Regions from separate parts of the Alteromonas australica genome, predicted to be linked through region 3. Evidence: predicted binding sites of a transcription regulator. Region 3 holds the regulator's gene; each other region holds the start of a gene.
What was found. Region 3 encodes sigma-54, which starts transcription at its own class of promoters, with help from an activator protein. Its sites were predicted from a motif close to GTTGGCACGNNNNTNGNNT; they were not measured.
Positions count from the first base shown of each region.

Region 1: EP13_RS14635 (DUF2726 domain-containing protein) is a predicted target of sigma-54. The motif match lies at 1,443-1,461, and genes of this name have one in related genera.
Region 2: EP13_RS17360 (Tll0287-like domain-containing protein) is a predicted target of sigma-54. The motif match lies at 1,799-1,817, and genes of this name have one in related genera.

Region 1 covers NZ_CP008849.1:3,333,553-3,336,709, forward strand. The annotation lists gene EP13_RS14625 (FAD-dependent oxidoreductase) at 1-679, shown strand, start outside; gene EP13_RS14630 (hypothetical protein) at 1,059-1,400, shown strand; gene EP13_RS14635 (DUF2726 domain-containing protein) at 1,542-2,129, shown strand; gene EP13_RS14640 (5'-methylthioadenosine/adenosylhomocysteine nucleosidase) at 2,291-2,989, shown strand; gene EP13_RS14645 (cobalamin biosynthesis protein CobD/CbiB) at 2,993-3,157, shown strand, end outside.
Region 2 covers NZ_CP008849.1:3,985,658-3,988,814, forward strand. The annotation lists gene EP13_RS17355 (cytochrome ubiquinol oxidase subunit I) at 1-836, opposite strand, end outside; gene EP13_RS17360 (Tll0287-like domain-containing protein) at 1,127-1,711, opposite strand; gene EP13_RS17365 (sigma-54 interaction domain-containing protein) at 1,872-3,157, shown strand, end outside.
Region 3 covers NZ_CP008849.1:859,670-862,826, forward strand. The annotation lists gene ptsN (PTS IIA-like nitrogen regulatory protein PtsN) at 1-185, opposite strand, end outside; gene hpf (ribosome hibernation promoting factor) at 195-482, opposite strand; gene EP13_RS03740 (RNA polymerase factor sigma-54) at 512-1,996, opposite strand; gene lptB (LPS export ABC transporter ATP-binding protein) at 2,074-2,799, opposite strand; gene lptA (lipopolysaccharide transport periplasmic protein LptA) at 2,802-3,157, opposite strand, start outside.

The sequences.
Region 1 (3,157 bases), 1.8 Mb from region 3:
AGGTGGTTTCGACAATGAACATGTTGAAGGTGTATTCGACGCGCTACCTTTTCTTATTGCTAACACGAATCGTGTTATGGGCTTAGAGAAAGACGAAGCTGATTATATCGATATGAAAGGCAAGCGAGTTGTTGTACTCGGCGGTGGTGATACCACCATGGACTGTGTACGTACATCTATTCGTCAAGGTGCCGATAAAGTTATCTGTGCCTACCGTCGTGACGAAGAAAGTATGCCCGGCTCACGTAAAGAGGTGGTGAATGCAAAAGAAGAAGGCGTGGAGTTTATGTTTAACTTACAGCCTTTGGATATTGCGGTTGATGAAAACGGAAAAGCGTGCGGCGTTAAGTTAGTGAAAACGGAAATGGGGCCACCGGATATTAACGGTCGTCGACGCCCTGTAGAAGTTGAAGGCTCAGAACATGTGCTTGAAGCTGACGCTGTGATCATTGCATTCGGTTTCCAACCGAGCCCTGCCCCTTGGTTTGCAGAGTTTGGCATTATGCTAGACGAAAAAGGCCGTGTTCGCGCGCCGTCTGCTGGCAAGTTTGCTTACCAAACGTCTAACCCGCAAATTTTTGCTGGTGGCGATATGGTACGAGGCAGTGATTTAGTGGTGACGGCGATTGATGAAGGCCGTAAAGCCGCTGAAGGTATTTTGGATTACATTGGCGTTTAACCGCGTTATTGGTCCACATGGCTCGTTGTAATTAGCCTATATAAAAGCTCGCTCCGGCGAGCTTTTTTGTGGGTATAAACAATAGAACATTCTCATCATCCATAAAAGTCGCTGTCAAAATTCCTTTGGTATTTGATAAGCCATTCAATGCCCAGTGTGAGTATTTCAAAGAGGCGTGATGGGGGATGAAAACCCCGTTCACAAATCGCTTAACCTCATACCCATTATGTTATGAACATACCTAGTGCCCCCATTTATCTTTTGCGCTTGTGTAGCGAGCCCACTATTATCGATTCAAAGAATCGATTATTGGTTAACAAGCATAATGACGAGCGGTTTACGTAAAAGCATCAATCTAGTTTTACTTAGCAGGCTAGTAGTGGCGAGCCACGCTCTAGCCGATACTATGACCACAAACGGTTCATTCAATGTACCTGTTACTCAGTCTTGCCCTACTTCCTTTTTTGACGTCTCGCTAATGACCGATGCCCGTCAGTGTCAGCAATTCGACGATAGCTTACCCGCTAGCTTAGTCTATTTCACAAAACGCTCCCCAGAACAGGTAATTACCTTCTATCAAAATACCTACCCGCAATGGGTTGTAACCCCCCCTGTTAACCATCGCACCATGCTTACCGCTGCAGATGATTCGGTTCGTATTGTGGTATCGCCAGACAGTTTGGGCACTCAAGTTGATGTGCTCATCATCCAACAGCCCTAGCCTAGCTGCGGTTAACACTTCAACATCTCTCTCCTCGTTCAATGTGGCACCGCCTTTGCAAATTCTTTCTCGAACCCCAAAGGTGTCAAAAAAAGCGTCATTTTTATGACGCACATTACACGTTGATATGCGAGGATTACGATGGAACTGGCAATTATTTTAATGATGTTACTTATTGTTGTGGCATTGGGCGCTATTAAACTGTCTGATGGCGGCGTTGCCTTCCCTTTTAGACGAAAGCCTCAACTTTTTACTCCCGTTGAGCACTCATTCTTAAACTTAATTGAACAAGCCATGGGACGAGAATTCAGAATTGTGTGTCGCGTTAAACTCAGCGACATTGTTTCTGTACGCCAATCGACGAATAAGAAAACGGCGAGCCAAGCGCTGTCCCGCGCATCATCTCGACAACTCGACTTTGTTTTAGTCGACAAGCACGACATGAGCCCAATACTGGCCATCGACTTGGTACATAACCAAGGTAAAGAGGGTTATAAAACTCAGCGTGACTGGTTTGTCTCTGGCGCACTTGATGCCGCTGGTGTGCCCCACGCAAGAATTAAAGTAAAATCTGGCTACAGTGTGGATGACATTCGAGAGTGTCTAGAAAACAAACTAATTCCTTATCGCCGTGTGCAACAAAAGCTTTCGCAAGTACCCACACACAATCCAGAGCCGACGAAACGCCCAACCCGTCCAATTCGTTCGAGTCGCGCTGCCGCTGCGTAATTTACACACTTTAGTATCCCTTAGTTTCCCCCTAGCCTTTGTTGCTCTCGCTTGTTACGGCGACAAAGGCTTTTTCCTACCAGTTAGGTCGCTTTCCTTATACAATTAGCGCATTCACGTGCAGTTATACGCATCATTATTATTTGGTTATTGGTAAAGTTATGAACAAAATTGGCATTTTAGGTGCAATGGATGAAGAAGTGGCGCTACTGAAAGCGTCGCTGTCAGAAGTAAAAGAAGTGCAATGGAAGCATCTAACCTTTTATCAAGGCATGTTACACGGGGTGGACGTTATCCTCGTAAAATGTGGTATAGGTAAAGTTGCATCAGCACTTGCCACTACCGTGCTTATCGAGCAATTCTCGCCGGATGCTATTGTTAATACCGGTTCTGCTGGCGGTTTCGATACGCAACTCAATATTGGCGATTTGGTCATTGGAGAAAACCTCATTCACCATGACGTCGATCTCACTCACTTTGGCTACTCATTGGGCCAATGTGCCGGCATGCCCGAAGACTATAAAAGCGATCCTAAACTCATTGAAGCCGCACAACATGCTGCCAATGATATATCAGGTATTCAGGTGACTAGTGGCCTTATTTGTACCGGTGATGCCTTTATCGGCAGTGACGAAGCCGTGGCGGCGCTGAGAACTAAGTTTCCAGCGATGAAAGCCGTCGAAATGGAAGGCGCAGCGATAGGTCAAACATGTTACATGCTCGACGTGCCATTTTTAGTCATTCGCTCTCTTTCAGATATCGCTGGAAAAACCTCATCAGTATCCTTTAAAGAATACCTAGAAACAGCGGCGAAAAACTCCGCAAAGTTGGTGATGGCCATGGTTAAAGCACTTGCCTAACTGATGGATGCCCTGTTAACTGATTCTGCCTACCAAAGCATACTGGTGCTTTGGTTGGCCGTATTGGTAGATGCATTATGGCGATGGCCGCTAAGTAGTCATCCACTTACGCTTATGCGCTATTTGGTTAAACAAATGGGCGCGAGGGTCTTACCCGGCAAAGAGTAC
Region 2 (3,157 bases), 1.2 Mb from region 3:
TCATCATTAGGCAAACCAAAGAGTGTAAAAGGCGCGGGCGCGGGATGTGTATCATATTCCGCTTCCACAGCAGCCAACTTCACTTGTTGGACATGGCCGAGTTCATATCCGCTTTCATCCCCTAACACAATGACGGAAAGCGTCGCGGCCAAGCCAAAACTTGCCGCAATGGCAAATGAGCGTCGTGCGAAGGCGATATGTTTATGATTGAGCAAGTAGTAACTGGAGATGGCGAGCACAAACATAGCACCGGTGACATAACCTGCTGATACCGTATGAACAAACTTAACTTGGGCTACAGGGTTAAATACCACTTCCGCAAAGCTTGTCATTTCCATTCGCATTGCTTCGAAGTTAAATTCAGCCCCAATGGGATACTGCATCCAGCCGTTAGCGATTAATATCCATAAGGCAGAGAAATTTGAACCAATGGCAACTAACCACGTTGCCATAAGGTGCTTTACCTTCGACATCTTGTCCCAGCCGAAGAAAAACAACCCCACAAAGGTAGACTCTAAGAAGAAGGCCATCAGCCCTTCAATGGCAAGCGGCGCACCAAAGATATCCCCCACATAGTGTGAGTAATACGACCAGTTCATACCGAACTGAAATTCCATGGTTAAGCCTGTTGCCACACCAATTGCGAAATTAATCCCAAACAACTTTCCCCAAAACTGCGTCATTTGTTTGTAAATCTCTTTGCCCGTCATCACATAGACAGACTCCATAATGGCAAGGAGAAAGCTTAGTCCTAGGGTTAGGGGTACGAATATAAAGTGGAACATTGCGGTTAACGCAAACTGCCACCGCGATAGTTCTACTAACGTATCGCTCATGGGTGATCTCCCTCATCTTTTAAGTGTGCTGGAAGCGCCCAATGTGGATGGGCGCAGTTTCTCTACAGAAGGGCGCAGAGCATTCTCTGTTCCAGTCTTGCAGTAAAAGTACATAAAATAGGTTTTTGCCCTAACTACAGGGATTTCCTACTGTGCGGGAGAATTATGGCATGCGCGGAAAAAGCGAATTTTGATCCAACGCAAGATAACCTTTACTAACTACGCCAAAATTGACAAACAAAGTGCCATATTTGACACAAGTCCCATTTTTATCCTTATACCCCTGTGTTCTAAGGCGTATATGTCAGGGTAAATGCTCCTCGTAACGTGCCAATATCGAACCCCATAGCTTCGTCCTCTGGATAGGCGTCATCAATTGCAGCCTGCACTCTTGGGGCTACAGACTGGCCATGGCATGCCGTGCATATTTCGTCAGTTTTTATGGCTTTCAAGTATCTAAATTCACCTGTCGCGCTATCATAATGGGAGGCTTCAAGTGGTCCATCAAATTGAGCCGATAATTGATTAGAAAACGCGATAAGTTGTTCTCGTTCCCAAGCATCAGGGGTATTGGCTGGGTTGCGTACCCGCAGGGCCGTGCGCCCAACAGTCCAACCATTACCACTAATGGCTTTAGCTATCGGCCCAGCCTCTAATTTACAAGCCTCAATCCCCTTGACCAAACCACCTTGACCAATAGCTTCTTGCAAACGCGCTTTTAATGCACCGCCTAAGGCTTTCGCATGCTGCCGCGCGACAAGGGTTCTCGCCTTTAAATCGCCCACGGATTCGCTTTCTATCGTTACATTGGACGCAAAAGCAAAAGTAGTACTTAGCGCAAATATACTTAAGGGTAAAATTAACGTTACTTTCATCACTTGATTTCCTCTCTTATTCACAGATATCGGCTATCGAGATTAGTTGCTAATGCAAGGCCCACTAAACCTCGCTATGGCAATCCACAACAATGTTTATGCCAATATGATAGTCTTTAATTAATAAAACGAGGCTAAACCAATGTAGGGCAGCAAAGGTATGAATATCTCCATCATTCAGGGAATGATCGATGCTATTGATAAACCCGCAATTTTCATCAACCAAGACTATGTAATAGAAGCCGTTAACAAGCCCTATAGAGATACCTATCCTGTTACCATTAAGCTGGGCTTCAGTACCTGCTACCAAGTCTCTCACCGCAATAGCAAACCATGCGATCTGTGTGGTGAAAACTGCCCAATGGAGCAAGCCAAAGAAACAGGGAAAACCGCCAGCGTGGTGCATGTTCACGCCACCAATGAAGGGCAAAATTACTGCGATATTCGTATGAAGCCTATCATTGATGGCGAAGGAGAACTCCTTGGTTACCTAGAGATACTCGACAAACTAGCTTACGCCTCAAACACCTCATCCGAAGGAAAGATGGTAGGCGAATCTGATGCGTTTAAGGCTATGTTGAGCAAAATCAACCGTGCTGCCAACTCAAATATTTCTGTGCTTTTACACGGCGAAACCGGTACGGGAAAGGAACTCGTCTCTCACGCACTTCATAGCAGTAGTCATCGCGCTGAAAAACCCTTTGTCGTCATTGAATGTACAGGCCTAACTGATGCGCTATTCGAATCTGAGTTATTCGGTCATGAAAAAGGCGCCTTTACCGGCGCAGTAAATAAAAAGAAAGGGTTGATAGAAACGGTTGAGGGCGGCACGCTATTTCTCGATGAGGTAGGTGATATCCCTCTTGCTATGCAAGTTAAACTCTTACGCTTACTAGAAACGCAAACATATCGGCCAGTAGGAAGTATAGCCATTAAAAAAGCAAATTTTCGCTTAATTTGCGCCAGCCACAAAGATTTATTGGAGCTTGTTAATGCTGGAAAATTTCGCCACGACCTATATTATCGAATAGCTGGGCTCTCGATTCATTTACCTCCATTACGTGAACGCAATAATGATATTGTTTTGCTAGCAAAACATATATTAAATACATTAGGCAGCGATAAAACCTTGTCCCAACCTACTTTAGCTGCACTTAAGAAGTATACATTCCCCGGCAACATAAGGGAGCTTAGAAACATAGTTGAGCAAGCAATTCTAATGGCTGATGATAGAATCATTGAGCCTAGCGATTTACCTGAATATGTCTGCGCATCGACACAGCAAACGGCTCACTTATCACCACAGGGAGAAAAAGACATAATGACGCTAGCGGAAGTCGAAGCACATTATTTGAAAGATAAAGTCGATGTCTACACCGGCAATACTGAAGACTTAGCCGATGCGTTAGGAATAAGTGTGCGAACGTTGTACAGAAAATTACAAGC
Region 3 (3,157 bases):
CCATTTCCAATACCCGTACTGCCCATTCTCTCGCGGTTCAATAGGCTAGTGAGTACTGTCGTTTCATCAATATTATCGTTGTTTTTGGCAGCGATATTACTGATGATCTCTAGAATTCGTTTTTTGCTGTTACATTGAACCGCACATTCAGTGCGGTCCAAACTTACGATTGCTTGAATTTCCATAAGCGTGAGTTAATGCTTTTTCAGCTTTTCCTTATGCTTTATGACTTGCCTGTCTAGTTTGTCAACCATGCTGTCTATTGCTGCATACATATCAGTATTTTCAGAGGAAGCAAAAACCTCAGCGCCACTTAAATGCATGGTCGCTTCGGCTTTCTGATTAAGTTTTTCAACATTGAGAATGACATGCACATTAGAAATGTGATCAAAGTGCCTCTCTAGTTTGCTGAACTTGGTATCGACATAATTACGCAAAGAGTCGGTGATTTCGACGTGATGACCAGTAAGGTTGATTTGCATATTTCGTCTTCCTTATATTTATGAGCCAGTTAAAGTAAGCTCTTTCGCTGGTTAGACGGTGGAATCGACAATGATTCCCGGTATTTTGCTATTGTCCGCCGGGCGACTTTAATGCCCTGTTCGGCCAACAATTGAGCAATCTTGCTATCACTTAGTGGCTTGCTTGGCGTTTCAGCCGCTACAAGCTTTTTAATCAGCGCGCGGATGGCAGTAGATGAACACTCACCCCCAGACTCCGTGGCAACGTGACTAGAAAAGAAGTACTTCAATTCAAATATCCCACGTGGGGTATGCATATACTTTTGCGTGGTGACACGTGAAATGGTGGATTCATGCATATCAACCATTTCAGCAACATCGTTAAGCACCATGGGCTTCATCATTTCAGGGCCATATTCAAAAAAGCCCATTTGTTGCTGCACAATACAATTTGCAACCTTCATCAAGGTGTCGTTTCTTGATTCAAGACTTTTAATAAACCATTTTGCTTCCTGCATATGAGAGCGAATGAACTGCGAGTCGCTACTATTTTTCGCTCTTCTGCTCATGGCCGCATATTGCTGGTTCACACTAAGTTTAGGCAAGCTATCTGGATTAAGTTCAACCACCCAACGACCATTTTTCTTGGTGACCGAGACATCGGGTATAACATACTCAGGCTCTTTAGTGATAAGAGCGCTACCTGGGCGAGGATTCAATGTTTGCAACAAGCGCATAGCTTCGCGTAATTGATCTTCTTTAAGACGGCTTTTACGCATCAGCGTACGATAGTCTTTGCTACTGAGTAGGTCTGAGTATTCTTCTATCAGTTGTTTGGCTTCTTTTAACCAAGGCGTATCATCTGAAAATTGGCGAAGCTGAACCATCAAGCATTCTTGCGGTGTACGAGAGCCTGAACCAATGGGGTCGAACATTTGAATGCGTTTTAACACACATTCTACTTCGTCCAATTCAACCGGCTCTTCCATATCTTCGGAATTTACAGAATCTAAAATGTCGTCAAGGGTGACGGTAAGATAACCAGACTCGTCAATTGAATCGATAATAGCCGTTGCGATGGCACGGTCAGTATCTGAAAAGTGGGTAAGACGCATTTGCCATAGCAAATGTGCTTGAATGTCTTCGGTGGTTTCGCCTTGGAAAATCTGCTCATCGTCATTATTCGAGGGCCCAGGGGCGGGTGCAGAAGACGCTGAGTAATATTCGTCCCACGTGCTGTCTATGGGTAATTCATCAGGTAGGTCATTCTTCTCTAATGCGTCACCGGCTTCAAGCGTATCGCTTGATGCGGTAGTAACGGCGTCTTGAGCGACGTCATCCCCGTCGATATTGTTTTTCTCTAATTGAGGCTCATCACTGCCTTCTTCTACTTCAAGTAGAGGATTTGAGTCTAGGGCTTCCTGGATCTCCTGTTGCAGGTCGAGCGTTGACAGCTGCAGCAGTTTTATCGCCTGCTGTAGCTGAGGTGTCATGGTAAGTTGTTGACTGAACTTTAACTGTAAAGATGGTTTCATCTACGTCTTATTTACTGTGCTCTTATTGTGAATATACCAGGTGCATAATTTGAAAAATGACAATTCTGTTACATTAACTATAGCCTGAATTGTTCACCTAGGTATACATCCCTTACTTTTTGATTACTTAAAACCTGCTCTGCCGTTCCTTGGGCTATTAATTCACCGTGACTCACAATGTAGGCTTTTTCACATACATCCAATGTTTCTCGTACATTGTGGTCTGTAATGAGGATACCGATACCTCTATCACGAAGGTGCTGTATTATCTTCTTTATATCATTAACCGATATAGGATCAACACCAGCAAATGGTTCATCGAGTAAAATAAATTGCGGATTGGCTGCTAGCGCACGCGCAATCTCTACGCGCCGGCGTTCTCCACCTGATAAACTCATTCCTGTACTATTACGTATATGGTTAATATTAAATTCATCAAGAAGGGCGTCGGCTTCTTCTTCCTGTTGTGATGAATTTAAATCTTTTCGTGTCTGTAAAATCGCCATGATGTTTTCAAACACGGTTAGCTTGCGAAAAATAGAGGCTTCCTGTGGCAGGTAGCCAATGCCCTTACGTGCGCGTTCGTGCATAGGCTGGTGGGTGAGCTCACCATCATCAATGGTGATTTTTCCCTTATCTAGTGGCACAAGACCCACAATCATGTAAAAGGTGGTGGTTTTACCTGCGCCGTTAGGGCCTAATAAGCCCACGATTTGCCCGGTTGAGACCGACAAACTAACGTCTCTCACTACTTGGCGAGATTTATAGGCTTTGGCTAAGTTACTTGCGCTTAGTGTTGCCATGGTTAGTTATCGTCCTCGTTATTCTCGTCTTCTTTCGCCTTCTCATCGGTCAGCTTGCGAATCGCTTCTGGTCGAAAAACGGTGGTCACTCTGCCTTCATCATTGTCACCGCTGCCGGTGGCAAGAAGCTGTTCGGTAATCATGTCAAAGGTGATTTTATCGCCTTTCACAGAACTGGTGTCTTGTTGCAGCTCTGCATTGCCGTCTAACGAGAGAGTGCGATTAACCACTTCATAGCGAATTTCATTGGCTTTGGCTGTTACCGGGGTGCCGTCTTCTAAGGTTTGCGAATAACTTGCTGGCGCGCCTCTGGCGATGAATATCTCACGGCCTTCGCCTTCTGTTGCAACCACTTCCA